DNA from 3 places in the Streptomyces sp. AM6-12 genome. Region 1 is predicted to be linked to each of the others. Evidence: riboswitches for the same ligand, from Rfam matches in the RefSeq annotation. Region 1 holds a riboswitch; each other region holds the start of a gene.
The links. A riboswitch is a leader RNA that binds a small molecule or an ion and turns the genes downstream of it on or off. The one in region 1 is predicted to bind cobalamin.
Positions count from the first base shown of each region.

Region 2: linked by a shared signal. The riboswitch ahead of ACE4Q9_RS25680 (cobalamin biosynthesis protein) and the one ahead of ACE4Q9_RS06265 (DUF4430 domain-containing protein) in region 1 are both predicted to bind cobalamin.
Region 3: linked by a shared signal. The riboswitch ahead of ACE4Q9_RS32605 (HoxN/HupN/NixA family nickel/cobalt transporter) and the one ahead of ACE4Q9_RS06265 (DUF4430 domain-containing protein) in region 1 are both predicted to bind cobalamin.

Region 1 is NZ_JBIQWN010000001.1:1,388,163-1,398,017, reverse strand. Features, by position in the region: gene ACE4Q9_RS06300 (SpoIIE family protein phosphatase) at 1-637, opposite strand, end outside; gene ACE4Q9_RS06295 (ArsI/CadI family heavy metal resistance metalloenzyme) at 946-1,458, shown strand; gene ACE4Q9_RS06290 (hypothetical protein) at 1,475-1,663, opposite strand; gene ACE4Q9_RS06285 (IS110 family transposase) at 1,777-2,673, shown strand; gene ACE4Q9_RS06280 (hypothetical protein) at 3,092-4,114, shown strand; gene ACE4Q9_RS06275 (IS1380 family transposase) at 4,407-5,783, opposite strand; cobalamin riboswitch at 6,125-6,248, shown strand; gene ACE4Q9_RS06270 ((2Fe-2S) ferredoxin domain-containing protein) at 6,346-6,705, shown strand; cobalamin riboswitch at 6,822-6,966, shown strand; gene ACE4Q9_RS06265 (DUF4430 domain-containing protein) at 7,129-7,617, shown strand; gene ACE4Q9_RS06260 (cobalamin-binding protein) at 7,631-8,551, opposite strand; gene ACE4Q9_RS06255 (hypothetical protein) at 8,592-9,855, opposite strand, start outside.
Region 2 is NZ_JBIQWN010000001.1:5,642,336-5,652,190, forward strand. Features, by position in the region: gene ACE4Q9_RS25665 (putative cobaltochelatase) at 1-988, opposite strand, end outside; gene cobN (cobaltochelatase subunit CobN) at 985-4,641, opposite strand; gene ACE4Q9_RS25675 (cobyric acid synthase) at 4,638-6,146, opposite strand; gene ACE4Q9_RS25680 (cobalamin biosynthesis protein) at 6,143-7,096, opposite strand; cobalamin riboswitch at 7,195-7,338, opposite strand; gene ACE4Q9_RS25685 (hypothetical protein) at 7,544-7,771, opposite strand; gene ACE4Q9_RS25690 (anion permease) at 7,803-9,065, opposite strand; gene ACE4Q9_RS25695 (lysozyme) at 9,220-9,855, opposite strand, start outside.
Region 3 is NZ_JBIQWN010000002.1:931,171-941,025, reverse strand. Features, by position in the region: gene ACE4Q9_RS32620 (GlsB/YeaQ/YmgE family stress response membrane protein) at 87-350, shown strand; gene ACE4Q9_RS32615 (alpha/beta fold hydrolase) at 499-1,398, opposite strand; gene ACE4Q9_RS32610 (DUF4097 family beta strand repeat-containing protein) at 1,713-2,477, shown strand; gene ACE4Q9_RS32605 (HoxN/HupN/NixA family nickel/cobalt transporter) at 2,498-3,589, opposite strand; cobalamin riboswitch at 3,617-3,820, opposite strand; gene ACE4Q9_RS32600 (M1 family metallopeptidase) at 4,022-5,497, shown strand; gene ACE4Q9_RS32595 (FAD-dependent oxidoreductase) at 5,551-6,786, opposite strand; gene ACE4Q9_RS32590 (TetR/AcrR family transcriptional regulator) at 6,923-7,498, shown strand; gene ACE4Q9_RS32585 (PP2C family protein-serine/threonine phosphatase) at 7,865-9,118, shown strand; gene ACE4Q9_RS32580 (PP2C family protein-serine/threonine phosphatase) at 9,138-9,855, opposite strand, start outside.

The DNA of each region.
Region 1 (9,855 bases):
CCATCACGAGAACGCGTCGTACTTCGTCACGTTCGGTGAGCAGATCGAACACGGCCCAGTCCGCTAGCCGGGGCACGGTCAGGGCCGCCAGTCGGTGCAGTGCCTCGTCCGCGTCCAGGGTGGATGTGAGCCGCGTGGTCGTCTCTGCCAGCAAGGCCAGGCGGTCCAGTTCCGTCAGCGGCGCGGAGTGGCCGCCATCGCTGTGGCGCACGTCCCCTGGCTTCGGTTCGTACAACACCATCAGCGCACCTGTCCCGCCCGGAGCGGGTGAGTAGGGCGTGACCAGCCAGGACAACTGGACCAGAACGCCGTCCCCGCGGACGAACCACTCGGCGTCGCCATGCCTGGTATCCCCCGTGAGCAGCGCCTTCCTCATCCAGCATCGCGAGCGCGGCACCGAGTGCCCGTATCTGTCCCGGTGCAGCAGGTCGTGGAAGTCCTGACCTACGAGCTCTGAGGCTCCCCTGCCCAGCAGGCTTAGGGCTGCGCTGTTGACCGCGACGATGAGGCCGGCGTCATCGACCGCGATGGCGGACTCCCGCAGGTTTTCCAGCGTTCCACCGAGCAGGGCGCCAGAACACGCCCGAACCCCGGACAGGGCACTACTTTCCCTGCCGGGGGCGGCGACGTCGCCCATGTTCCCTCCTCCGTTCAAGCCCGAATCAGTTCGCCTACCCCGACCGGATCCCGGCATGCGTCGACAGCTCGTCTTCCCTGCAGTGACCGTTCGGATCACCTCCTGGTGGTGCAGGAGGAAGCTGTCCTTGAGTCCCGAGAGCAGGTCGCGAGTGATCAGGAGGGATGGGCTGTTGGTCTTGACGCTCTCAGCGCACGCGCGGAGCAATGAGCCCGAAAACGGCCCCTGAGCTGGTGTTCTTCGTGATTCTTCCGGTCGGACACCTTTTCGATGACCCCCCACGTCGGTGTGTCGCGATTACAGCGAGGCTGCCTCCAGCACGCCCTACGCCTACAACCTGTTCCTCGCGATCCAGAGCGCAGAGACTCTACTCGAAGCTGTTCGGCACCGAGCCGGCCAAGCTTCGCCCCGGCTACGCGAACTTCGCCGTCGCCGAGCCCCCGCTCAAGCTCGTCCTCATCGAGGGCGACGCCGGAGAGGAGACCCGCCTGGACCACCTCGGCGTCGAGGTCGGGAGCACCGAGCAGGTCACCGCCGCCACCGCGCGACTGAAGGACGCGGGGCTGGCCACCTTCGAGGAGAATGACACCTCCTGCTGCTACGCCGTCCAGGACAAGACCTGGGTGACCGGCCCGGGCCAGGAGCCCTGGGAGGTCTACGTCGTCAAGGCTGACGCCGACACGCTGGGCAAGAGGGCGGACGGCACGCCGGACGCCTGCTGCGGCACTGCGGCCTGCTGCACCCATGACGAGCAGTCCGTCGACCCGGCCCAGACGCCGGCCGAGGCGAAGGAGTCCGCGGGCTGCGCCTGCGGCAGCTGACCGGCTGGGACCCCGCTCAACCGCGCCGGCCCGGGCGGCGCGCGGCCAGGTCCTGTTCAAGAACGCCGTTCGCTTCCCTCAGCGCGTTGCCTTCGAGCTCCAGGACGTGGACGACGCGGACGAGTTGTCGGGTCAGGCCCCGGAGGTCGTCGCGTCCGGCGCGGACGCGGGGCAGGCCGGACGGCTGTCCGCCATTGCTGGTCACGAGTGGGCGGGAGTCAACTCATTCCCGCACTGCTCCGGCCACGTTGAGGGCTTTTTCCGGCGACGGCGGCCGGCTACCGGCAACTGCTCGCGTGGGCCCGTAAGCGCGGGACGGTGCGTCGAGCGGGGGTGGAAGGTACCGGCACTTTCGGCGCGGGCCTGTCCCGCTACCTAATGGCCCAGCAGATCCAGGTGTTCGAAGTGAACCGGCCTGACCGCTCGGCCCGCCGGCTGCTGGGGAAGTCAGACCCGCTCGACGCTCAGGCCGCCGCGCGGGCCGTGCTCAGCGGTCGCACCCGGGCTCGGGCCAAGTCCGGCGACGGTCCCGTGCACGGTGCTCGGATCTACAAACTCGCCAAGGACTCCGCGGTCAAGGCCCGTACCCAGGCGATCAACCAGCTCAAGGCCGTCCTGGTCATCGCGGACCCCGCCCTGCGGGAACAGCTGTGCAGCCTGGGCAATGCCGAGCTGTTCCGCACCTGTGCGCGCCTCGCCTCGCACAACGGTGGGGGAGACGAGGACGCGGTGACCCAGGCCACCCACCTGACGTTGCGCATGCTCGCCGAGCGTATCGAGCAGCTCACTGGACAGATCGACGAGCTGAAACAGCGCCTAACTGGGCTCGTCGAACGTCACGCCCCACAGCTGCTCGTACCGGTGGGTATCGGTCCGGACAGCGCGGTCACTCTCCTGATCACCATGGGGGACAACCCAGAGCGGCTGAACACCGAGGCATCCTTTGCTGCCCTTTGCGGAGTCAGCCCCATCGAGTACTCCTCCGGCCGGCGGCGCACGCGTCGGCTCAACTACGGCGGCGACCGGCAGGCCAACGCCGCCCTGCACCGCATCGTCTTCACCCGGCTGCGCCATGACCCGCGCACCCAGGCGTACTACGAACGCCGCACCCAGGAAGGCAAGACCCGACGCGAGATCATCCGATGCCTCAAGCGATATGCCGCCCGAGAAGTTTTCAACCTGGTCAGAGCGGTACCTGGCGTCCCCCTGTTATAGGGGCGTCTGTGACAGCGCCTGTGACAGGCCGGTGATAGGGCAAGGCCGCGCTGGGGAGCATGCCGGCGGGGCCTCGGCCGGAGCCACGAGACGAAGCCCCACGGGAGCACTCCGGTGGGGCTTCGTCTTCGAGCTCGACTGTGCTTGCGCGCATGACGCGCTCGACTCCTCATGCAGTTCGTGTTCCTGTGATGCGCTTGGCGACGCTGGATTTGCGATCGCAGCCAGCAAGACGGGACCCATGAGGTCACGCGGCCCCGCAGGGAAGCCGGGCGGGTGGATGTGCGACGTCGTGGCCATCGCTGGTGCTGCACCCCGTGATGAAACCGGACTTGGTCGTACGTGCCGGGCGTTCTGCGGTGACAGGGCACAATAGTCCGCACGCGGTGGCTGGGGGAGCGGCTCTGGGGAGGGCGTTGTGAAGTTCAGAAAGCGAACGCTGGAAATGCTTGGCGACCTCATTTGCGGGAACCTCGGTGCGGCGGATCCTCAAGCTGATGCCGAGCCTGCATATTTTCCGTATCGCTCAAGCAGCTACATCACTGAGTTTTTCGCCGAACTCGACATGGATTGGGAACACGACGGTTCGACGCGGCACCGCTGGGTCGCAGGGGTGCTGGAACAATTGCTGGCAGAGCCGCACGAGGGGCCTTCGCACCCACCGGAGTCCTTCTGTAAGGTGATCGACCACCTGATGAATCCGGCGGATGCCCTCAATGAGGGTCTCGACCGGCCCAATGCCCTGCGCTTGCTGAACAATGCGCTCGCCCGGGAAGGGTTCGAAGCCTTCTACGGGGAGGACCAGCACTGCTACCTGCGCCATATCGGAACGAACACTGTCTCGATGTTGGCCAAGAACCCACATCGTCCGTTGAGCGTTGCCGAGATGCAGCGGCGTACCGCACTTGCCGCGTTTCTGGACACGTGCAGCGAGGATGCACTCATTGAGGAAGTGCTGCTGCCACTGTTCCGGCAGCTGGGTTTTCACCGGATCACGGCGGCCGGGCACCGGGACAAGGCGCTGGAGTACGGCAAGGACATCTGGATGCGGTACACCCTGCCGACCCAGCACTTCCTGTACTTCGGCATCCAGGTGAAGCGCGGAAAGCTGGACGCCACCGGAAGGTCCAGGGCGGGCAATGCCAACATCGCCGAGATCCACAACCAGGCCCTGATGATGCTGGCGCACGAGATCTTCGACCCCGAGACCAACCGGCGCGTTCTTGTCGACCACGCGTTCATCGTGGCCGGCGGGGAGATCACCAAGGCTGCCCGCAACTGGCTGGGCAACGCTTTGGACGCGGCGAAGCGGAGCCAGATCATGTTCATGGATCGCGATGACATCCTGAACCAGTTCGTCGTCACCAACCTGCCGCTTCCCGCAGGCGCACCGCTCCCAGATACGGTGCCTTCCACGGGTGCCAGAGAAGCGCCGTTCTGATGCGATCGATGTAAGTCGTCTCGCCTGTTTGCTGGCCTTGCCTCGGCGGCGTCTGTCCCGTCAGTACAGCGGAGGCGGGGCCGGTTCGAGGGCGTGCCACTGCCAACTGGCAGGCGGTGGCGTGCGCTAGCCTCGATCTTGCATGAGGGTCCGCCGGCGGAGTCGGTGGACCCTTTCGCTTTCCGGAGCTGATGGTGGGCAGGCCGGCGGCCCGGCTGTCGCGTCGGGTGAGCGCCGGGTTCCACTGCCCGGGGCGGGTGATGTCGTCGTTGGGACGGTGGAAGGTTGCTGGTCAGCCGGGGCTGGGGAGGAGCGCGAGCCGTTCGAGGGCGGCGGTGATCTCGCCTGCCCAGGGCCAGTGTTGGGCGAGGCGGAGAATCCTGCGTCGGCCGGTGGTGACGAGCTGAGCGGCCGCGGAGATCAGGCGGAACCGCAGGCGGCGGGGTTCCCAGAGTCGGGCCTTGCCGGTGAGTGCGAGCATGGGCATCCAGGCGAGCAGGTCGAGGGCGATCTGGACGATCTCGAGCCAGACCTTGTTCTGGGCTGTCGTGTGGAGGGGCAGGTTGCGCAGGCCGGTGGCCCGGGCGGCCCGGATCCGGTCCTCGGCCCGGGCCCGCAGGCGGTGGCGGAGTTCGAGCTCGGCGATCGGCCGGTCAGGGGTGTTGGTCGCGAAGCACGTGATCCGCATGCCGTCCGCGTCCGTGATCCTCAATTGGGCGCCAGGATGGGGACGTTCCTTTCGGACGATCAGTCGCATGCCCTTCGGCCAGCCGTCCAGGACCTTGCCGGCGAGTTCGGCGACCCAGGCCCCGTCACGGGCCTCACCGTCGGTCTCGACGGCCGGGGTCCAGGCTGAGGCGGGGACCTTCAGTACGTGTTCGTGGATCGCTTCGGTGATCACCATGCCGACCGAGTAGGACAGCCATCGTCCGCGCTGGGCGAGCCAGGAAACGAAGTCGTGGGTGCCGCCCGCGGAGTCGGTGCGGATCAGGGTCTGCCTCCCTCGCCGGTAGTGCTTCGGCAGCTGGGCCAGGGCAAGTTGGGCGGTGGTGATGTGGTCGGCTGCCGTGTTGGAACCCGCGTTTCCCGGCCTGAGGAGGGCGGCGACGGGCTCACCGGTTCCGCCCGGTCCGTGGTCGAGGAAAGCCGTCAGCGGGTGATGGCCGTAGGTCTTCTTCCAGGTCGCGGCCGCGTCCTCCTTGTCGGAGTGGGCGATCACGAGGACGCCGTCGAGATCGATGACGACCTGGCCGTGGGCGTCCGGGGCGTTCTTGCCAGCCAACGACCAGGCACGACTACGGACTTCGGACCGTGCGGAGCGGATGGCCTGCAGGGCTTTCTCGCCGGAGGTGGCGAGGGTGTCGATCAGGCGGGAGATGGTCGGGTCGGAGGCGACCGGGCCGAAGACGGCCGGCTCACACCGCAGCATCGCGACATCCGCGAGGCAGTCCCCGCCCAGTGCGACCGTCAGAGCGACGTCCAGGAGGGCCTTGCCTGGATCGTGGACGGCCCGCGGCTTCCGCCAGGGAGCCAGAGCCTGGGATATGGCCTGGTCAAGACCGGTCTTGCGGACCGTTTCGACGAGCAGGACCGAACCGGCCTGGGAGACGACCTGGCGGCCGTCGTCCTGGACACGGACACGCGGGTAGGACCCGATAGAGTGCTTCACCTGGGAAGTGCCTCCGGCGGCGGCAGGAACAAGGACCTCGACAATCCTCATTCTTGCTGGTCAGAGGCACTTTCTGCTTTCCTGACCGCCTGTCGGACAGCCCACCTCGTGAAAGCGCGAGGCTAGGTGGCCGCCGGGGAGCGCGGCGACAGCCTGCTGCCGCCCTGACGACGTAGCCCCCCGGATGTCCTGCTCGTGATCGTCTTGTCACTGGTCACGGCAGGCGCGTACGAAGGGCTCCCGCGGGCACGCCGTCGCGGGAGCCCTTCCGCGCGGTGGGCAGGTGACGGTGTCGCGGCAGTGATGGGATGATGACCGGCGACATAAGGCGACGGCGGTCCGAGGAAGCCGGTGTGAATCCGGCGCGGTCCCGCCACTGTGACCGGTGAGCGAGTTCCGGCAGGCCACCGCCCCAGGAACGGGTGGGAAGGCGGGGCGAGCGGCGACCCGGGAGCCAGGAGACTCACGCGGTCGCCTCCTCCAGCAACGCCGGGGCGGATCTCCCCGGGAGGGGAGTGGTGTGATGCCCGAGAGGCCGACGGAAGAGGCGTCAGGCGCGCCTATGGAGGCGAACGGTCCGGTGCCGTGCCGAGTGGTCGTATGCCGCGATTGCTGCTGTGGCAGCCCCAAGGTGACCGGAATCGATCACGCCGCACAGACCGCGCGACTGCGGGCGGAGGTGCCGGTGCGCATCTCCGACTGCCTTGACGTGTGCGATCAGGCCAACGTCATCGTCGTACAGCCGTCCGCCGTGGGCCGTGCCGCCGGTGCGCGGCCGGTGTGGCTGGGGCTCGTCAACGACACGGACGCGACGGAGGACATCATCGCCTGGGTACGCGCCGGCGGCCCGGGAGTCACTCCGTTGCCGGACATCCTCGACCTGTATGCCTTCACCCCTCCACGCCGCACTGTTACTTCCTGAGGCTTGCGCGCCGTTGGGCTCCGCCCCCGTAACGCCGGAGACCTGATGTCGCGAAGTCTGACTGAGGCTCGTCAAATCCCCATACAATGAGCACAGTTCGACCGCACACAGGACGGTGATCGGTGTGCGCGCGAGCTGTCAGCACGACAACCGCATAGGCGCGTGACTGGGGGAAGCCGGTGGGAGACCGGCGCTGACCTGCAACCGTGTGCGGCCGTGAGGCTGCGAGTCGGGATACCCGGCGCGTGCCGTGATCGCTTCCCACTGTCATGGTCTGCAGCGCGGAGCCGAGAGCCTCGTTCGGGTCACCCTGGCCTGGTGCGTCCAGTCGTCGTACAGCACGGCGACGGGCCCGCCAACCCAGGTGCCGGCCCGCTCGTACGGCGATGGGCTGCGGGCCACCCCATCAGGAAGGCTCGAGCCTTGCACCGTACATCCGCACGTCGCACCATGATGGCCGCAACCGCCCTCGGACTCGCCCTCGCCTCCGCGCCGGCCGTCGCGCACGCCGACAGCACGCCGGGCACGAACGCTCCCGTCAAGGTGACCCTGACCGTGCAGGGACCGGACGGCGTGCTGTTCAAGGGGAAGATCAGAACCCGCGGTCACGAGGTCACCACCGCGACCGGCGGTACGCACAGATGCGACGGCACCAACGGCGGCGCCAACCCGTCCGCCGTGCCGACGCCGACGGCGGCCCTCGACGATGCCGCGAGCAAGCGGCACTTCACCTGGGACGGCACCTGGTACACATCGTTCGACGACTACTCGGTCGACACCATCAAGAACGTTAGCGGTGGTGGGAGCGCCTACTGGAACATCTCGGTCAACGGCACGTCCACCCCGGTGGGCGGCTGCCAGTTCAAGCTGAACGCCGGTGACAAGGTGGCGTTCACCTGGACGGCGTTCTGATCCCTCCTCGTCGTCACCGGCTGGGGAACGGACGTGCCTCGACCGGTGTGACCGGCTCTCCGGTCCGCACGCCGTGCAGGAGGTGGGCGATCACCTCCGCACCGCGCACCACTCGTGGCCCCGGGCGGTTGAAGTAGGACGGTCCGTCCAGCACCCACACACGGTCGGACCGGACGGCGGGCAGGTCCGACCAGCCTGGCAGTCCGGTGAGCAATGCGGCTTCACGCAGGGTGCGTTCGGGCGGGAAGCCGCACGGCAGGACCATGACCACGTCCGGCTGTGCGGCGCGTACCGCCTCCCAGGTCATCGGCTTGGTGTGCTCGCCCGGCGCGGCGAGGAGAGGTTCGCCGCCGGCGGCCGTGATCTGCTCGGGCACCCAGTGCCCGGCCGGCCACAGCGGGTCGAGCCACTCGATCGCCACCACCCGTGGCCGGGCACGTCGCGCGATCGCCTCACGGACCCGGTCCAGCCGGGCCAGCAGCGCCGCTCGCTTGCGCTCGGCGTGGTCCCGTACGCCGAGCAGCTCGCCCACCGTGACCAGGCAGTCCAGGACGTCGTCGAGGGTGCGGGGCTCCAGGCTGAGGACACGGGTGTCGGCGTCGAGCAGTCGTACCGTGCGGCTGACCTTCTCGTACGAGACTGCGCACACGTCGCACAAGTCCTGGGTGAGGATCACGTCGGGACGCAGGGCAGCCAGCGCCTCGGTGTCGAGCGTGTACAGCGACGAGCCCGAGTGCGCCGACCCGCCGACGGCGTCGGAGATCTCCCTGCTGGACAGCGCGTCCTGGTCGAGGTCCGCGCCGGTCACCACGGGTACGGATGCCACCTCGCGCGGTGGCCAGTCGCACTCGTGGGTGCGGCCGACCAGCTGGTCCGACAGTCCGAGCTCGGCGACGATGTCGGTCGCGGCGGGCAGCAGGGAGACGATGCGCATACCCCGACTCTAGGTCCCGCCGCGTCCGACAGGGCTGCCGTCAGGCGCCCCAGCGCACGGCGATCGTGTCACCGACGCCGACGACCGCGCCCCGCGTGGCGGAGGTGAACGACGAGCCGTCGATGCTGACCTTCCACGTGTTGGATCCGCTGTTGGCCTTGCCGTTGACAGCCGTGATGGTGCCGGTGCCGGAGGACGGGGCCACACTCGTGACGCAGCCGGACGGCGTCGCGCCGCTCGTGGCCGCGTCGAGGACGGCGCCCAGTGTGGTCGTCGAGCCGGTCGGGGTAAGGGCGACGGAGCACACCTTCAGGTTGCCCGCGCCGTCGTCCACGGTGAGCGCCAGCTTCGTCGCCGTACCGGAGGTGAGGGAGGACTGGCCGACCCACTGCGGCGCACCCGGCGTGGTGGGTACCGGCGGCGTGGCCGTGAAGCCGCCGCCAGCCACCGCCCGCAGTCCGTCGATCGAGGAGTACGCCGTCGGGGAGGTGTCGGAGGGCAGGTACTTGAATCCGCCGCCCGGGTTGAACTGCTGCGCGATCAGGAAGTCCACCGGTGTCTTGCCCATGGAGGTGCGGAAGTCACCGGTCTGCGGGTCGATGCCGCAGGCGTTGAGGCCGGATACCGCCCATCCGTTGGAATCGGTGTTGACGCCGAACATGGCGTTGAAGGCGCCGCTGTTCGGCACGAGCTTGCTCTTGAGGAACGCCTTGGCCTGCACGATGTCGGTGTCGGTGTTCGGCACGCCCGACACGCACAGCGCGGCCATCGCGGCTCCGGTCATGTCGATGTCGCTCGCGGCGGAGAGCTGGCTGGGATTGCCCTCGGCCTTGCTGTAGTTCCAGCCGCCGTCGTTGTGCTGGTTGGCCCGCAGGCGGGTGACGACGGCGTCGCGCAGCGCCTGCGGGATGCGGGCCTGCCCGGCCTGGGTCTTGGCGCCGTTCAGGGCGAGGGCTGCGAAGACGGTGCCGTTGAAGTTGGCGGACGGGCCGATGTAGCCCGGCTCGGAGGTCTGCCAGTAGCCGTAGATGTCGGCGATCAGGTTGCGGGAGGCGGAGACCCGGGCCGGGTCGATGCCTGCGGCGTAGGCGTTCAGCGTGGCGCGCTCGTAGTCGGTGACGACGGGGGACGACGACGGCCAGCCCGAGGTGGACAGCAGGTTGCGGTAGACGGTTCTCGCGTTCTTGCTCGTGTCACCGCCGGGCGTCACGTCCACCGCGGCGGTCCCGGCCGAGGCGAGCGCGCTGAACGCCCACTCGTTGGACAGTCCGGAGCCGGCGTACGAACCGTCCGCCGCCTGAAGC
Region 2 (9,855 bases), 4.3 Mb from region 1:
CGTCGAGCTTGTCCTCGTCGAGCCCGGGGGCGTCGAAGGGCGCACGACGCCGACGATGAGGCAAGGCCAGCAGCGCGGCCTGGCGCACATCCTCGGCGAGCACGTCGGTCCGCCCCGCCCACGCCGCCAGCGCGGTCGCCGTGCGCGCCATCACGATGTCGGCGCGCATGCCGTCCACCTCGAAGGCCGCGCAGGTCGCCGCGATCTGCCGCAGCGCCGCGTCACCCAGGCGTACCCGCGGCAACAACTCCCGTGCTGCGACGATCCGTTGCCGTACGGCGGCCTCCTCACCGGTCCAGCGCGCGGCGAAGGCGGCGGGGTCGTCGTCGTACGCGAGCCGCCGTCGTACGACCTCCACCCGCTGGTCCGGCTCCCGAGAGGCGGCGACCTCCACGGTCAGCCCGAACCGGTCGAGCAGTTGCGGCCGCAGCTCGCCCTCCTCCGGGTTCATGGTCCCGACGAGCAGGAACTTCGAGGCGTGCCGCACGGAGACGCCCTCGCGCTCCACGTACGAGGCGCCCATCGCCGCCGCGTCCAGCAGCAGGTCGACCAGGTGGTCGTGAAGGAGGTTGACCTCGTCCACGTACAGGATCCCGCGGTGCGCGTCGGCCAGCAGCCCCGGCTCGAACGCCTTCACGCCCTCCGCGAGCGCCCGCTCGATGTCCAGCGCGCCGACCAGCCGGTCCTCCGACGCGCCGACGGGCAACTCGACCATCCGCGCGGCCCGTTCCACACCGGGCCCCGCTTCGTGCGGCCCGTCCGGGCACCCCGGATCCGGCGCCGCCGGATCACAGGAGAACCGACATCCGGGCACCACGGCCACCTCGGGCAGCAGCGCGGACAGGGCCCGTACCGCCGTCGACTTCGCGGTGCCCTTCTCGCCCCGCACCAGCACCCCGCCGACCGCCGGTGACACCGCGTTCAGCAGCAGCGCGAGCCGCAGATCGTCCTGGCCGACAACGGCCGTGAAAGGAAAGGGAATCGTCACTGGTCGTCGCCCTCCAAGTCGCCTTCCAGCTCCAGATAGGTGGCGCGCAGCCGCTCCAGCGTGTCCGCGTCCGGCTCGGCCCACAGGCCCCGGTCCGCCGCCTCCAGAAGCCGTTCCGTGACGCCGCGCAGCGCCCACGGGTTGGACTTCTTCATGAAATCCCGGTTCTGCGGGTCGAAGACGTACTCGGCGGACAGCTTCTCGTACATCCAGTCGTCGACCACGCCCGCCGTGGCGTCGTACCCGAACAGGTAGTCCACGGTCGCCGCCATCTCGAAGGCGCCCTTGTACCCGTGCCTGCGCATCGCGGCCATCCAGCGCGGGTTGACCACCCGTGCCCGGAAGACGCGGTGCGTCTCCTCGCCCAAGGTGCGCGTCTTCACCTGGTCCGGGACCGCCGAATCACCCACGTACGCCTCGGGGTTGGCGCCGGTCAGGTGCCGCACCATGGCCACCATGCCGCCGTGGTACTGGAAGTAGTCGTCGGCGTCGACCAGATCGTGCTCCCTGGTGTCGACGTTCTTCGCCGCCACCGCGATCCGCCTGAACGCCGTCTCCATGTCCCCGCGCGCCGCCCGCCCGTCCAGGCCCCTGCCGTACGCGTAGCCGCCCCACACCGCGTACACCTCGGCGAGGTCCGCGTCCGAGCGCCAGTTCCGCGCGTCGATCAGCGGCAGCAGGCCCGCGCCGTACGCGCCCGGCTTGGAGCCGAAGATGCGGGCCGTGGCCCGGCGTCGGTCGCCGTGCCCGGCGCTGTCCTCGTCCACGTGCGCCCGTACGTAGTTGGCCTCGGCCGGCTCGTCCAGCTCGGCCACCGCGCGCACCGCGTCGTCGATCAGCCCGACCACGTGCGGGAACGCGTCCCGGAAGAAGCCGGAGATGCGGACCGTGACGTCGATGCGCGGGCGCCCCAGCTCGGCCGGGGGGATCACCTCGAAGCCGGTCACCCGGCGCGAGGCGTCGTCCCAGACCGGACGGCAGCCCAGCAGCGCCAGGATCTCGGCGATGTCGTCGCCCTGGGTGCGCATCGCGGACGTGCCCCATACCGTCAGGCCCACGGACTTCGGGTACGCGCCGGTGTCGGCCAGATACCGCTGCACCAGCGAGTCCGCGAGCGACTGCCCGACCTCCCAGCTCAGCCGGGACGGGATCGCCTTGGGATCGACGGAGTAGAAGTTGCGGCCGGTCGGCAGGACGTTCACCAGGCCGCGGGTCGGCGAACCGGACGGGCCCGCCGGGACGTAACCGCCGTCCAGCGCCCGCAGGATGTGTCCGATCTCGTCCGTGGTGCGCGCGAGCCGGGGCACGACCTCGTCGCAGGCGAACTCCAGCACGGCCACCGCGTCCGGGAGTTCGACACCGCCGAGCACGTCCCGTACGACGCCCCGCACCGCCTCGCGCGCCCAGACCCGCGCCTCCATGCCCTCCGCGATCCGCCGGCACAGCTGCTCCAGCAGGTCGATCGCGTCGGCGGCCGTTCGCGCCGGCCCCGCCACCAGGTCCGTCAGCTCCACCGGTACCTTCACGGGCGCGCCCGGCCCGGCCAGCAACTCCTTCTCCACCAGCCCGAAATGTTCGGCGAGAGCGGCCCGCAGGCCGGGCAGCGCGTTCGCCCGGCCGCCCCACACCTGAGAGGCGCGCAGCACGGCGAGGACGAGGTTGACGCGGGGCTCGCCGACCGGGCCGCCGCCGAGGATGTGCAGCCCGTCGCGGATCTGCACGTCCTTGATCTCGCACAGATAGCCGTCGATGTGCATCACGAACTCGTCGAACGCCTCGTCGTCCGGCTGCTCGTCCACATGCAGGTCGTGGTGGAGCTCGGCGGCCTTGACCAGGGTCCAGATCTGGGCGCGGACGGCCGGCGCCTTCGCCGGGTCGAGGTCGGAGACGAGCGCGTACTCGTCCAGCAGCTGTTCCAGCTTGGCGAGGTCGCCGTAGGTGTCGGCGCGGGCCATCGGCGGCACCAGGTGGTCCACCACGGTGGCGTGCCCGCGCCGCTTGGCCTGGGTGCCCTCGCCGGGGTCGTTGACGATGAACGGGTAGATCAGCGGGAGTTCGCCGAGCACCGCGTCCGGCGCGCAGCCGCGGGACAGGCCGAGGCCTTTGCCCGGCAGCCACTCCATGGTGCCGTGCTTGCCCATGTGCACGATCGCGTCCGCGCCGAAGCTGTGCTCCAGCCAGCGGTAGGCCGCCAGGTAGTGGTGGGAGGGCGGCATGTCGGGGTCGTGGTAGATCGCGATCGGGTTCTCGCCGAAACCGCGCGGCGGCTGGATCATCACGACCACGTTGCCGAACTGAAGGGAGGCGAGCACGATGTCGTCGCCGTCCACGTACAGGTTGCCCGGCGGCTCGCCCCACGCCTCGGTCATGGCCTCCCGCAGCTCGGGGTCGAGCCTCTCGAACCAGGCCCGGTAGTCGGCCAGCGGCACCCGCGCGGGCGCGGCGGCCAGCTGCTCCTCGGTCAGCCACTCCACGTCGTGCCCGCCGGCCTCGATCAGCCGGTGGATCAACTCGTCGCCGCCGGACGGGTATGCGGTGAGCGAGTACCCGGCGTCCCGCAGCGCGTCCAGCACCCGGACCGCCGACGCGGGCGTGTCCAGGCCGACCGCGTTGCCGACCCGGGAGTGCTTGGTCGGGTACGCGGTGAAGACGAGGGCGACGCGCTTCTCGGCGTTCGGCTTGTACCCGAGGCGTGCGTGGCGCGCGGCGATCCCGGCGACCCGCGCGGCCCGCTCGGGGTCGGCGACGTACACCGGGACCTCGTCGGGGCCCTGCTCCTTGAAGGAGAACGGCACGGTGATCAGCCGGCCGTCGAACTCCGGGATGGCGACCTGCATCGCCGCGTCCATGGGGGAGAGCGCGGCGTCCGAGGCGTCCCACGCGGCGCGCGAGGAGGTGAGGCACAGCCCTTGCAGCACAGGGATGTTGAGATCCGCGAGGGCGCCGATGTCCCAGGCCTCCTCGTCGCCGCCCGCCGACGCCTCGGAGGCGTGGGTGCCGCCGGCCGCGAGCACGGTGGCCACCAGCGCGTCGGCCCGGCCCAGCAGCTCGTACAGCCCGGCGTCGGCGCCGCGCAGCGAACCGCAGTACACCGGGAGGGCGTTGGCGCCCTGAGCCTCGATCGCCGTGCACAGGGTGTCCACGAAGGCGGTGTTGCCGCTGAGTTCATGGGCCCGGTAGAACAGCACGCCCACCGTCGGGCGGCCGTCCTGGACTTCGTAGGCGCCGTGGACGCCGTACTCCGGCATCCGGCGCGGCTCCTCGAAGCCCTCGCCGGTCAGCAGCACGGTGTCGGACAGGAACCGGGACAGCTCCCGCAGATTGTCCGGGCCGCCCTCGACCAGGTAGCGCAGCGCCTCCGCGACCACCCCGGCGGGCACGGTCGACTCGGCCATCAGCTCCGCGTCCGGCACCGTCTCGCCGCCCAGCAGCACCGCCGGGACACCGGACGCCTTCAGCACGGCCAGCCCGTCCTCCCAGGCGCGCTTGCCGCCGAGGAGCCGTACGACGGCGAGGTCGGCGCCGGCCAGCAGCCGCGGCAGCTCCCCGGCGACGTCGACGCGGGTGGGGTTGCCGATCAGATAGCCGGCGCCACACGCCCGTGCCGCCAGCAGATCGGTGTCGGCGGTGGACAACAACAACACTGTGCTCATGCGGGCGCTCCCGGTGGGATGAAGGGCAGTCCTTGCGGCGCGCCGGACTCGATGAGCCGCCACAGCGCGTCCGTGTCCGCGTGCTGTTCGATCAGGTCGCCGAGCCGGTCGAGCTGCTCCTCGCGCAGCGCGGCGAAGGAGGTGTCCGGCGCGGGCACGAAGCGGCGGCCCGCGGCGGCGGCCACCTCGCGCAGGAAGGCCCGGCGGAAGCCGTCCGACTCCAGTGCGCCGTGCCAGTGGGTGCCCCAGGTGGTGCCCACCCGGCAGCCGTCCAGGAAGGCTTCGCCGCCGTCGACCCGGGCGACGCCGTGGTGGATCTCGTAGCCCTCGACCGGTTCGCCGAGGGCCTGCCCACGGGGGCGGGCGAGGGTCTTCTCGCGGGCGAAGCGCACCCGCACGGGCAGCAGTCCGAGTCCGGTGACCGCGCCGGCCCGCGACTCGACCTCGTCCTCGATGTGCTCGCCGAGGATCTGGAAGCCGCCGCAGATGCCGAGCACGGGCCGGTGTTCGGCGGCCCTGCGGGCGAGCGCGTCGGCGAGGCCGCGCTCGCGCAGCCACCGCAGCGCCCGGACCGTGCCGCGGGTGCCGGGGACGACGGCCAGATCGGCGTCGGCCAGTTCCTCCGGGCGGTCCACGAAGCGCACCACGACGCCGGGTTCGGCGGCCAGCGCGTCCACGTCCGTGAAGTTGGACATCAGCGGGATCGCGCAGACGGCGACGCGCAGCACGTCCGCGCCGAGCGGGGGAGCGACGGCCGACTCGCGCACCGCGCCCCGCAGCGAGACGCGCAGGCCGTCCTCCTCGTCGATGCCGAGACCGTGTTGGAACGGCAGCACGCCGTACGCCGGGCGCCCGGTGAGGCCCTTGAGCATGTCGAGGCCCGGTTCCAGCAGCGAGACATCGCCGCGGAACTTGTTCACCAGGAACCCCGCGACCAGCTCCTGGTCCTCGGGCGAGAGCAGGGCGACGGTGCCGAAGAAGGAGGCGAAGACGCCGCCGCGGTCGATGTCGCCGACGACGAGCACGGGCAGCCGGGCGCCGCGCGCGATGCCCATGTTGACGATGTCGGTGCGGCGCAGATTGATCTCGGCCGGGCTGCCCGCGCCCTCGCAGATCACCGCGTCGTACTGTCCGCGCAGCTCGGCCAGGCAGTCCAGCACGGTGCCCAGGAGCCGCTGCTGGCGGCCGCCGTGGTAGCCGCGCGCGCTCAGCTCGCCCACCGGCTTGCCCAGCAGCACCACCTGACTGCTCTGTTCGCCGCCCGGCTTGAGCAGCACCGGGTTCATCAGCGCGGTCGGTTCGATCCGGCAGGCCTGGGCCTGCATGGCCTGGGCGCGCCCGATCTCGGCGCCCTCGCGGGTGACGAAGGAGTTCAGGGACATGTTCTGCGCCTTGAACGGCGCGACCTTCACGCCCTGGCGCACCAGCCACCGGCAGATCCCGGCCGTCACGACGCTCTTGCCGGCGTCGGAGGTGGTGCCGGCGACGAGGAGACCACCGTTCACTTCCCGCGTCCCTTCAGTCCGTTGACGAGGTGGCGCGCGGCGAGTGTGGCGCCGAGCGCGAGCAGGCCGACGCGGCGGGAGAGCCGTACCGCCCGCTCGATGTCGGGGATCCGGACGGCCCGTCCGGTGACGCCGTTGAGCACGGGACGGTGCTCGGTCCGGCCGCCGTAGGAGAGGGTGCCGCCCAGGCGCACGCCGAGGGCGCCCGCGAAACTGGCCTCCACGGGACCGGCGTTGGGGCTCGGATGCCGGCGGGCGTCCGCGCGCCAGGCCCGTACGGCGCCGCGCGGATCGGGTCCGGCCGCCGCGGCGAGTACGGCGGTCAGCCGGGCCCCCGGCCAGCCGGCCACGTCGTCCAGGCGCGCGGACGCCCAGCCGAAGCGGCGGTACCTGGCGGACTTGTGACCCACCATCGCGTCCAGGGTGTTGACGGCCCGGAAGCCGAGCAGCCCCGGCACCCCGGCGGCCGCACCCCACACCAGGGCGCCCACGACCGCGTCGGAGGTGTTCTCGGCGACCGACTCGACCACGGCCCGGGCGATCCCGTCGGCGTCCAGCGCCTGCGGGTCCCGGCCGCACAGGTGCGGCAGCCGCGCGCGGGCCGCCTCGACGTCCCCGGCCGCGAGGGCGCGGCCGATCGCCCGCGCCTCGCGGGCGAGGGAGGTGCCGCCGACGACGGACCAGGCGGCCGCGGCGGTCAGGGCGACGGCGGCGGTGGGGGAGGGGCGGGCGACGCGTGCGGCCAGCGCTCCGAGCGCGACGGCGCCACCGGCGCACACGGTGGTGTGCAGGGCGCCCCAGCCGCGGTGGTCGTGCCACAACGCGCCTTCCACGGCGGCGGCCGCACGCCCGAACGCGGCGACCGGATGCCCGCGGCGGGGATCGCCGAGGAGGAGGTCGCCGAGGAGTCCGGCGGCGGCGCCGTACGCGTAACTGCGATCGGCGGCCATCGGCTCAGCCGGCCGTGGGCACCGCGACAGTGGTCCTGGTACTGGTCGTTCGGCAGCCGAGCATGGCGATGTGTCCTCACTCAGGGTGTCCGCGCCCTGGTTCGACGTGATCCGGCGGCGAGAGTTCCTGGCTCTCCGGGGGTTCTTCCCCGGTGACAGTGGCGGGACCGCGCCGGATTCGCACCGGCTTCCTCTCCTGCTGCCGTAGATGGCGTGGGCAGTCCACCATGCGCCCGGAACGGCCGTCAACTTGCCGTTGACCTGCGGGAGTGTGCAGATCCCCACACCTCGCGGGGTGGCCGGGCATGCCGGAGGCTCCCCTGCCGCGGGTCGCGGAGGGGAGCCTCGGGGACTGCCGGGGCGGCGCGGGCCGTGCCGCCTTCGAGGTCAGGGCCCTTTCGGGATCAGGGCCCTCTCGGTGTCAGGATGCTGCGGGGCCCTGACGGCTCAGGACTTGGAGACGATCAGGAGGATGCCGTACGCCACCGCCGCCGCGCAGGCCGCGAAGCAGACGTAGGCGCCGGTGACGGCGAGCGTGGCCGAGCCGCCCTCGGCCGCGGCCTTCTCGCGCCGGGCCAGGCCGTTGATGCCGAGGGTGAACAGGACCACCAGGCCCACCGTGAAGGCGAGGCTGACGCCGAAGACGGAGCCGATGGCCGCCCAGTCGATCTTCATGGGGTTGCTTCCTTGGTGAACGGGCTGGGGGTCAGACGGTGGCGGCCGGCGGGACGGCGGAGGCCGTCTGCTCGACGGCCGGGACCGGCGCGGGGGCGGGGATGGTGGCCGTCAGGTCGTCGGCGATCGCGCCCGTGGGCGGCGGGGTCACCGCGGCGATGGCGGTGGTCACCACGCCGGACGGCTCCGCGGCCGGCTCGGCGACCACGTTGGTGTGGTCGATGACCTCGCGCCGGGACAGCTTGTAGATCCAGGCGCTCGCGGCGACCAGGAAGACGGCGACCGCGGCGGTGCCCCCGTCACCGAGTTCGGTGACGGCCTCGGCGCCCGCGCCGACCAGCGCGGCGGCCGGCAGGGTGAGCACCCAGGCGACGGTCATCCGGGTCGCGGTGGACCAGCGGACCACACCGCCCTTGCGGCCGAGGCCCGCACCCATCACCGCGCCGGAGACGACGTGGGTGGTGGAGAGGGAGAAGCCGAGGTGGGAGGAGGCCAGGATGGCGGTCGCGGCGCTGGTCTGCGCGGCGAAGCCCTGACGGGGCTCCAGATCGGTCAGGCCCGTGCCCATGGTGCGGATGATGCGCCAGCCGCCGATGTAGGTGCCGAGCGCGATGGCCAGGCCCGCGGAGAGGATCACCCAGGTGGGAGGGTTGGAGCCGGGGGCGATGGCACCGCCCGCGATCAGCGCCAGGGTGATGACGCCCATCGTCTTCTGCGCGTCGTTGGTGCCGTGCGCGAGGGAGACCAGCGCGGCCGAGGCGACCTGGCCGGCGCGGAAGCCCTTGCGGGTGGCCTCGCCCCCGGACTTGCCGCCGGCGGCGTAGGAGAACCGGGTCGCCACCAGCGCGGCGACACCGGCCACGACCGGCGCGGCGACCGCGGGCAGCAGCACCTTGGTGACCAGCACGCCGCCGTGCACGGCGCCGAATCCGGCGGAGGCGACGGCCGCGCCGATCAGACCGCCCATCAGCGCGTGCGAGGAGCTGGAGGGCAGGCCCACCAGCCAGGTCAGCAGGTTCCAGAGGATCGCGCCGACCAGGGCGGCGAAGATGACCTCGGGACGGATGCCGCTCTCGTCGACGAGACCCTTGGAGATCGTGTTGGCGACCTCCACGGAGAGGAAGGCGCCCACCAGGTTGAGGGTGGCGGACATGGCTACCGCGAGCTTCGGCTTCATCGCGCCTGTGGAGATGGTGGTGGCCATCGCGTTCGCGGTGTCGTGGAAACCGTTCGTGAAATCAAACGCGAGTGCGGTAACCACCACAATCGCGAGGATCAGCGAGAAGCTTTCCATTTACCCAGGCAATCGTTCGAGGTCGTTGTCCGGATGAACGTAGGCAACCTGGGTGAACGGAAGATGAACTGGGGCGGGCACGGGAGTGTCCGCATCGGGCGGGTGAGGCTCCGCTTCCCCTCCCCGAACCGGGCGTGCCCGTGTGCCCCTTGGGCTACCAGTCCGCGGCGAAGGTCCGCAGCCCGCTGGAGCTGCCGTTGAAGAGATTCTGGTCACCCGGCAGCCGGCCCGCGGTGGCGTACTGCCAGAAGGTCCAGGACTGCCAGCCGCCCGGCAGCCTGCCCGGCCCCGAGGAGCCGTGACGGGCGATCCACAGGGGGTGGCGGGAGGCGAAGGCGTGGCTGTCGCCGGTGCACTGCTTCCACCAGTGGGCTGTGGTGTAGATCACGGGACGGCGGCCGGTCTCGCGGACCATCTCGTCGCTGAACGACCAGATCCAGGACTTCATGCGCTTCCAGCCCAGCCTGTAGCAGGGGTGCTTCGCGCTGTACGGGTTGTACTCGATGTCCAGTGCGGGCGGCAGCGTCCAGCCGTCCGGCTGCCAGTCGCCGCCGTGCGCCACGAAGTACTTGGCCTGCCGGGCGCCGGAGGACCTGTCGGGCAGCGCGAAGTGGTAGGCGCCGCGGATCAGTCCGGCGTCGCGCGCACCGTCGTACTGCTGGTGGAAGTAGGGGTTCTGGTAGCCAGTGGACTCGGTCGCCTTGACGTAGACGAAGCGCGCCCCGCCGGACCGGGCGGCCGGCCAGTCCACGTTCCGCTGGTGGGACGACACGTCGTGCCCCTTGGGCAG
Region 3 (9,855 bases), on a different contig from region 1:
GCATAGGCCGCGCCGTGCGGGATAAGCGGAAGTACGTGGGAGCCCCGCCCCTGGGGCGCCGCAGCGCAACGGAAGGAACGAACCTCGTGGGCATCATCGCCTGGATCCTGATCGGCCTCATCGCGGGCGCCATCGCGAAGGCACTGACCCCCGGCAAGGACCCGGGCGGCTGCCTGGTGACGATGCTGATCGGCATCGTGGGCGGGCTGCTCGGCGGCTGGCTGGGCAAGGTGATCTTCGGCGTCCACTCGATCAACGGCTTCTTCAGCCTCTCGACCTGGATCGCCGCGATCGTGGGTTCCGTGATCGTGCTGCTGCTCTACCGCGTGCTGACGGGACGCTCGCGCTGACCGCGCACGAAGGAGGCGGCTCCCGCGGGGGCCGCCTCCTTTGTGTGGCCGGGTGATCGTCTGTGTGGCCGGGTGATCTTCGTATGAGCGGTGATCACCGTGCGGCGGGTGACTTTTCCTGCCGCGCGCGGTCTCCTGCCGCCCGCGGTCACGCCCCCTCTGCCGGCTGCGGGACCGCCGGGGAGGGCCGGCCGGTGAAAAAGCTCGTGAGGGAGGACGCGAGCGCTTCGGGGGCTTCTTCGGCCACGTGGTGTCCGGCGTCGATGCCGTGGCCGCGGACGTCCGGGGCCCATCGCCGCCAGATCTTCACCGGGTCTCCGTACAGGTCCTCCAGGTCGTCCCGGCGGGACCAGAGGGCCAGCGCCGGGCAGTGGATACGGGCGCCGGCGGCGCGGTCGGCCTCCTCGTGCCGCCGGTCGATGGTGAGGCCCGCCCGGTAGTCCTCCAGCATGGCCCGCACCACGTCCGGGTTGCGCGTGGCCGCGCGCCACTCGTCGTAGTTCTCCTGTCCCATCCTCCGGGGATCGCCGCGGTACCAGCTGTCCGGGTCGGCGTTGATGACGCGTTCGGGGATGTCCGGCTGGGCGAAGAAGAACCAGTGCCACCACTGCGTGGCGAACGTCGCCGTGATGCGGGAGAGGTGCTCGGTGATCGGCAGGCAGTCGAGGAACGCCACGCGCGAGACCGCGTGCGGGTGATCGAGGGCGAGCCGCAGCGCGACGGCGCCTCCGCGGTCGTGTCCGGCGAGTGCGAACCGGTCGTGGCCGAGGGCGCGCATCACCTCCACCACGTCACCGGCGACGGCTCGCTTGGCGTACCCGGCGTGGTCGGCGGTGGGCGCCGGGCCGGTGGAGCGGCCGTATCCCCGCAGGTCGGGGCAGACCACGGTGAAACCGCTTTGGACGAGGAGCGGGGCGACGCGATGCCAGGTCGCGGAGGTCCGGGGGTGGCCGTGCAGCAGCACCAGGGGCGGTCCTTCCCCGCCGTGGCGCACGAAGATCGACGCTTCCTCCGTCTCGACCCGCCTGGTCTCGAAGTCCTCGAACAAGACCTGCCCCTCCGTCCTCACCGACCGGCCGTGCGAGCCGGGCATCGTGCGCGCCGGGCATGGAAGAACCGGCACGGCCTTGCTCCTGCCCCCGCTGGTGACGAGAACGCCGGTGGTGGCGGGCGGGTCGGTGTCCGGTGCCGGAAGCGGGAGAGGGGTGCGGTGGGAGGGGACGATGTTCACCCGACGGCCTCGTCGGGACCGGGCGATGTGCACGACAACCGGCCCCGGCGGGCACCCGCAGTTCCATGACATCTTCATGGAGCCGACCGAGCCGTCCGGATTCCGGGCGCACGTCCCGTCGTACCGGCCGCGTGACGTGGGCCGGGTGTGCGCTGCTGCCGCTTCTCGCGCTGACGGCCTGTGATCACGGCGGCGGTGAGCTGCCGCTGCCCGGAGCCGTGCGCGGCGCACGCGGCGGGCAGTTCGAGAGGGCCGTCCTCGCGGACGGCGGTCGTCTCGTCATCACCACTCAGGGCGGCGTACGCGTCGTCGGGACGGACGACGGCAGCGTGTCGGTGGACGACGCGACCCTCGCCCGCTGGGGCGGGCACGGGGGCACGCACACCCTCGACCTGCCCTGCGACGAGGGTGACGACCGGGCCAAGGGCAACTGCGGCGGTATGCCGCTCGTCCATGTGCCGACCGGCGTCACGCTCACCGTGCGGGCCCACGACGCCGGGATCGATGTGACCGGTGTGCGGGGCGAGTTGAGCCTGAGCACCGTCAACGGTGACGTCACCGTGCGGGATTCGGGCACGAAGGGTGCCCGCCAGCGTCTGGTGACCCGTAACGGCTCCGTCCGCGCTACCGGCCTGGCGGCCCGTGGCGTGGCCGCCGAGACGGTCAACGGCGATGTCGACCTGCTGTGCGCGACCTCGCCCGGCACGCTCGACGGGGTGACCCGCAACGGCTCCGTGCGGGTCACCCTGCCGGCGGACGCCCCGCCGTACGCGACGGACGCGCGCACCGTCAACGGCCGCTCCGCCGTGGGCGTTCCGGCCGCGCGCTCCGCCGACCACCGGTACCGGCTGGCTCTGCGCACCGTCAACGGCGACGTCGAGGCCCACCGTGGCTGAGGATCCCGCTCCGGCGGGCGTCAGCCACCGTCGCCGAGCCGGCCGGCCCACCTCTGCTCCACCCTGGCCAGCCGCCAGTACGCCAGCGCCGCCCCCCAGACGACCACGAACAGGCCGACGATGACGTACCCGACGTTGTCCAGGTCGAGCCCGGCGATCCAGCCGGTCACCGCGTCGCTCAGATCGAGCTTCTCGTGCAGCACCCCGACCAGTTCGATGGTGCCGATCAGGAAGGCGACCGCGATGGACAGGCCGGTGATGGTGAGGTTGTAGAACACCTTGCGCACCGGGTTGGAGAACGCCCACTGGTAAGCGAAGTTCATGAAGGTGCCGTCGAGCGTGTCGAACAGGCTCATCCCCGCCGCGAACAGCAGCGGCAGGCACAGGATCGCGTACCAGGGAAGCCCGGCCGCGGCACCGCTGCCCGCCATCACCATCAGGGTGACCTCGGTCGCGGTGTCGAAGCCGAGGCCGAACAGGAAGCCCAGCGGGAACATCTGACCGGGGCGGGTGATCGACTTGGTGGCGCGGCCCAGGAAGCGGTTCATGAACCCCCGCGAATCCAGGTGCTGTTCGAGGGCGGCCTCGTCGTACGTGCCCGCTCGCATCGCCCGGAAGACCCGCAGGATGCCCGCGAGCGCCACGAGGTTGAGCGCCGCGATGAGGTAGAGGAAGGTCCCGGAGACGGTGGTGCCGACGACGCCGAGGGTCTGGTGGGTACGGGAGTTGTCGTCGAGCAGGGTGCCGGCGAGCTGTGTGCCTCCCGCGACCAGGGCCGCCATGACGACCACCACGCTGGAGTGGCCGAGCGCGAACCAGAAGCCGACGGACACCGGCCGCTTGCCGTCGGCCATCAGCTTGCGGGTGGTGTTGTCGATCGCGGCGATGTGATCGGCGTCGAAGGCGTGCCGCATGCCCAGCGTGTACGCGGTCACCCCGAGGCCGATCCCGAACGCCTTGGATCCGACCTCGTAGTGGCCCGGTACGACCAGCAGGAACAGGATGCCGAACGCGACGACGTGCAGGACGGCGATCACCATGAGCAGTCCGGCGGTACGGACGGTGTCCTCGCGCCGCCAACGAAAACGGGTCGACTCTGTGGGCAGGGTCATACGGTCACGCTCCAGCACCTCGTGGATCTCTTCGTGAAGTGCCGTGGCCGGTCTCCTGGCTTACGGGTGTGCGCGTGTCCGTCCCGGCCTTCCCGTCCGCCGGGCGGCGGACAGTGACCATGCACAACTGGGACGGATACTCCCCGATCACAGTGGCGAGGGCCGCTCCGGCCTGAACCCCGCGAAGGGTTGTCACCGGTCTTCCCGAACACCACGGCCCGCCCACCGTAGGGCCGACCACCCATCCCCGCACAACCACGCGGTCGTTCAGGTATCCAAGATCACATCCTTGCGCGGGACCGACACCGCCTTCGGACACGCCCTGGTGATTCGGCCAGGGCGGAAATATTTTTACCGACCTTGAGGCAACCATGGGTTGCTTCAGGCTTTCTGACCTCTCGCGTGCTGCAATCGACCGACGGGAGACACGAGATGGGACCTCGCACCACGACGGACCGCCGGCCCCGGTCGGCCGCCTCGCGCTCCCGGTCCGGCTGGGCTCCGGCGGCGGCACTGCTCCTGGCCCTGACGACGACCTGCGCCGGCTGCGCGCCGGGGGACGGGATCGCCGCCGCGCTCCCCGGTGCGGCCGGAGTCGGTGACCGGCTGTTCCCCACCCTCGGCAACGGCGGCTACGACGTGACGCATTACGGGCTGACGCTGGACTACACGCCGGAAGGCAACCACTTGAAAGGCACGGCGGTCATCACCGCTCGGGCCACACAGAACCTGAGCCGCTTCGACCTCGACCTGTCGGGCCTGCGGGTACGGACCGCCACGGTGCAGGGGGCGCGGGCTCACGTCGCCCGCTCGGGAAACGAGTTGGTGGTGACACCGGCGAAGTCGGTCAAGGAAGGCGAGGTCTTCGAAACGGTCATCGCCTACGACGGCACGCCGCGAGCGGTCGAGGGCGACGACGGAGGGCTCGAAGGCTGGATCGAGACCGACGACGGCTCGGCCGCCCTGGGCGAGCCGACCGGCTCCATGACCTGGTTCCCCGGCAATCACCACCCGTCGGACAAGGCGATGTACGACATTCGGGTCACCGTGCCCAGGGACGCGGACGGCGACTTCTACGACGTGGTGAGCAACGGCGAGCTGATCGCGGAGCGGGACAAGGGCGGGACGGTGACACGGCATTGGCGCACCGCGGAGCCCATGTCCAGCTACCTCGCCCACGTCTCCGTCGGCTACTTCGACGTCCACAACGGCTGGACACGCGATCACCTGCCCGTCTACGTCGCCGTCGATCCCGACGAGTCCGAGGACGCGGCCGCCGTCCCGCGCCTGGTGCCCGAGATCGTCGACTGGGCCGCTGAACTCTTCGGCCCTTACCCCTTCTCCTCGACCGGCGCCGTCGTCGACCACCTGCCCGGGCTCGACTACGCCCTGGAGACCCAGACCAAGCCCTATTTCGCCGAAGCGCCGGACGAGTCGCTGCTGGTGCACGAGCTGGGACACCAGTGGTTCGGCAACTCCGTGACCCCGCGACGGTGGAAGGACATGTGGCTCAGCGAGGGGATGGCCACCTACGCGGAGTGGCTCTGGGAGGAGCAGCGGGGCGGCAGGAGCACCGACGAGATCTTCCAGGCCTTCTACGACGGAACGGACGACGAGGCCGAGGGCATCTGGGCCTTCCCGCCCGCCGATCCGCCCAGCGGAGGACGGGTGTCCGACCCGCCCGTCTACGGACGCGGTGCCATGGTCCTGGACCAGGTACGCAAGGCCGTCGGCGACGAGGACTTCTTCCGCATACTCCACACCTGGACGCGCCGGCACCGGCATGGCAACGCCGACACCGGGCAGTTCCTCACGCTGTGCGAGAGCGAGTCCGGCAAGGACCTGACCGGGATCTTCGACGCGTGGCTGTTCGCCAAGGGCAAGCCCCCTCGGGCGCGAGGAGCCTGACCAGCGAAGCAGCAAGCCCGGGGGAAGCCGGCGGGCGGTTGCCGGACGGGCGTTCAGGCGCCGGTGTGTTCGCCCGCCCGCTGGGCACGCTCCCGCCGGTAGGACTCCGCGCGGGCGAGGTAGTCCCGGTGTTCCTGCTCGGGGTCCGGCGGCAGGTCCGGCTCGTCGGTGGTGGTGAAGAACCGCACCAGGGCCTCGTTCGCGTTCACGGCCAGGTCGCCGGAGCGGGCGAACATGTCCGACTCGTAGCGGGCGACCGCCTCGTCCAGGGTGGCGGCCGGATCGGGGCCGACCGCGCGGCTGACGGCGTGCGCGAGTTCCGCGCCGTCCAGCATCGCGAGGTTGGCGCCGTGGCCGCCGAAGGGCGCCATCAGGTGGGCCGCGTCGCCGATCAGGGTGACACCGGGGACGTGTTCCCAGGTGAGCGGGGCGGGCAGGGCCCAGAAGGCCCGCGGCACGTAGTCGCCGTCGTTGCGGACGATCAGCGCGCGCATGGCCTGCGACCAGTGCCCGAATTTCCGTACGAGGTGGGAGCGGACGCTTCCCCGGTCGGTGAGGTCCACACCCGCCCCGACGTGCCAGTCCGGTGCCGCGCGGAACGCGATGTAGCCGCGGACCACGCCGTCGCCGTTGCGCTGGAGGATCACCGCGCGGCCGTCGTTGTCGTTGGCGAACAGGTGGCCGGCGCCGACGATCCCGGCGACGTCGGGGTGGCGGGAGTCGACCTCGTCGTACCGGACGTCCAGGAAGCAGACCCCGAGGTGCCGGGGGGTGGCGTCGCTGACCAGGGGGCGGACCTTCGACCACGCCCCGTCGGCACCGATCACCAGGCCGGCCTCCGTGGTGGTGCCGTCCGCGAACTCCAGGCGGTGGCGGCCGTCGCCGAGCGGGGTCACGCCGACGAGCCGGTGGCCCCAGCGGACGGTGCCGGACCGCAGGTGGTCGTAGATCATCCGGCGCAGCCGGCCGCGGTCGATCTCCGGTGCGGCCGCGTCGCCGGGTTCAGGGGTGAACTCCGCCAGCACCGTGCCGTGGTGGTCGCGGCGGGTGCCGGCCTGCCCCTCCGGGCGGGCCCCCGCCATGAAGGCGTCGAGCAGCCCGGCGTCCTCGAGGGCGATCTGCCCGGAGTCGGCGTGCAGGTCGAGCGTGCCGCCGGTGTCGCGGGAGTCAACGGCCTCGTCGGCGTCGTACACGGTGACCTCGATGCCGTGCCCTTGCAGGACGCGGGCGCAGGTCAGACCGGCGGGGCCGCCGCCGATCACACAGATCCGGGGCGTGGTGTTCGTCATCGGGACCTCTTCCTCGGGTGGCACGGGTCGCGAACGCGTCACGACAGCACCCGTCTGGGTGTAACCGCTAAAAAAGCGTAACAGCTAAACCTTCGAAGCGAGTCCATGAAGGCGGTAAAGTGACGGCGTGACCGAGATGGGGCGCCGAGAGCGCAAGAAGGCAGCCACCCGCCAGGCCCTCGCCGACGCGGCACTGCGCCTGTTCTCCGAGCGGGGCTATGACGAGGTCGGGGTGCGGGAGATCGCCGACGCGGCCGACGTCTCCGTGACGACGCTGTTCAAGCACTTCCCCGACGGCAAGGAGGCGCTGGTCTTCGACCAGGACGGGGACCGGGAGGCGGCCCTGGTCGCGGCGGTCCGCGAGCGCCCCGCCGGGCAGTCCGTACCGGGGGCCCTGCACCAAATGCTGCTGGGCGAAACCTCCCGGCGGGTCCATGCCGACCCCCGGTTCGACGACTTCCTGCGCCTGGTCGACACCACCCCTGCGCTGCGCGAGTACGCCCGCAGGATGTGGCTGCGGCACGAGCACGTCCTGGCCGCGGCGATCGCCGAGGACGCCGGGCTGCCCGCCGACGATCCGGGCTGCCGGGCGCTGGCCCACTTCGCGCTGGAGGCGCCCGTTCTCGTCCGCGGGTCCCGGGACCCCGACGCCGCCCTCGGCCGGATCTTCGACCTGCTCGCCAACGGCTGGACCGGCGAGCGCGCCGGCTGACGCGGCGTGGCGTCCGAGGCGCTCCCGAACGGCACGAGGCAGATCTCCGTCATCGGCACCGTCCAGGCGGTGCGGACGAACTGGAGCCGGGCCGACGGCAGTTGGCACGGTTGGAGGTCCATGGGCGCCATCGCCGGGAGCGGCGTCTCCATCTGGGGCGTGAGCGACGGCGGCTGGGTGTCCTCCATCGTCGTCACGGGCACCGACGGCAACCCCTGGCACCGTACGCGTCCTGATCCCTTGCCCCGGCGGGCCCGCGCCCCGCCGGCGGGGGCCGGGCGGGTGACGCAGACCGGGCGGGCACCGCGGGCGCGGCCTAGGTTGGAGGGCAGGTCACCGGCGGCAGCGGGCACGAGGAGCGACGAGATGGCGGCACCAGTGGACCACGCGGCCCTGTTCGCGGCCGTACCGACTCCGTGCCTGGTGCTGGGCCCGGATCTGGTGATCGTGGACGTCAACCGCGCCTATCTGGCGGTCACCGGACGCACGCGGGACGACCTGGTGGGCCAGCACATCTTCCAGGCGTTCCCGGATAACCCCGACGATCCGGAATCCGACGGCGTGCGGAACATGAACGCCTCCCTGCACCGGGTGCTGGCCACCCGGAGACCCGACACGATGCCGCTCCAGAAGTACGACATCCCCGTCCCGCACCGGCCCGGCATGTTCGAGGAGCGCTGGTGGTCCCCGGTGAACACCCCGGTGTGCGGCCCGGACGGGCAGGTGGCGTGGATCATCCACCGGGGCGAGGACGTGACCGCGTTCGTCAAGTCCCGCCGGGCCGCCGATCCCGCGGGCGCCCGAGTGGACTGGAATCCGGGGGCGGCCGAGTCGCTGGAGGCGGAGCTGTACGCACGGGCGCGGGAGCTCCAGCGGCTGAACGAGGAGCTGCGCCAGGCCCACACCCGCGAACGCGAGGTCGCCGTCACCTTGCAGGAGGCCATGCTGCGCACCCCCGACCTGGCCCATCACGCCGAGGACGTGGTGGTGCGCTATCAGCCGGCGGTGGGGTCCCTGAACGTGTGCGGCGACTGGTACGACGTCGTGGACATTCCCCCGGACCAGTTGGCGCTGGCGGTGGGCGACGTCATCGGGCACGGCCTCCAGGCCGCCGCGGTCATGGGCATGCTGCGCAGCGCCCTGTCGGCGGCCGTGCGTGCCCTGCCGCGCCCCGCGCAGGCGCTGGAGGTGCTGGGGCTGTACGCCCGGTCGATCGACGACGCGCTGGGCACGACCGCGGTCAAGACCATCGTGGACCGGCGGAGCCGGCTGATCACCTACAGCAGCGCCGGGCACCCGCCCCCGGTGCTGGTGAAGGGCGACGGCACGACCGAGCTGCTGGACCAGGCCACCGACCCGCCGCTGGGCGCGCGCCCGCAGCATGTGCCCCGCCCGCAGGCCAGCCTCCCGTACAAGCAGGGCGACACGCTGGTGCTCTACACGGACGGGCTCATCGAGCGCCGCGAGGAGGACATCGACACCGGTCTGAACCGGCTGAGGGATGTCCTCGCCGAGTGCGGTCGCCTCGGGCCCGAGCGGCTGGCCGACACCGTGCTGGCCCGTCTCGGCGTGGCCGGCGGCGGCCGGGACGACGTCGCCCTCGTCGTCGTACGCCTGTAGTCCGGGTGGTACCCCCGGCTCAGAAGTACCCCTCCTTCGCCGAGAAGCCCCGCTCCCGCGCTCCCGGCAGCGGGCCCGTTCCCGGGCACGCCTCCGTCTGAGGGAGGCGTCGGACCGCGTAGACCGTGGTGTCGTCGGCCAGCCGACGCCCGCTGTGCCGGAGCACGCCGTCGCGGACCCGGCGGACCAGGGGGCCGGGCGCGGCGCAGCCCGGATCGGCGGTGACCGCGGCGGCGACATCGCCGTACAGGTCGTAGAACTCGCCCTCGCGGTCACGGGCCTCGGTCACCCCGTCGGTGACGAGCAGCAGCGTCTCCCCCTGTGCGAGCGGCACCCGGTGGGTCGGTGGCAGCCCGCCGACGAGATCGCCGAGGCCGAGCGGCACCCCGTCTCCCGCGGGCAGCTCGCGTACCCCGTGCGACCCGACCGCGAGCGGTGCTTCGTGCCCGAAGTTGACGACATCGACCGTTCCGGGCGCGTCCCTGGAGAAGGCGACGAGCACGGCCGTGGCGAACCGGTCGCGGTCCTCCCGGCCGATCGCGACGGTGTGCACCCGGTGCCGCAGCATCCGGATCTCCAGCCGCTCGGCGACCGTCCGGAGGTCGTCCTCGTGGTAGGCGGCCTCGCGGAAGGTACCGAGCAGCGCAGCCGCCGCCTCCACCGCGCCGAGTCCCTTGCCCTGCACATCGCCGACGAGGACACGGGTGCCGTAGGGGCTGGGCTGGATGTCGTAGAAG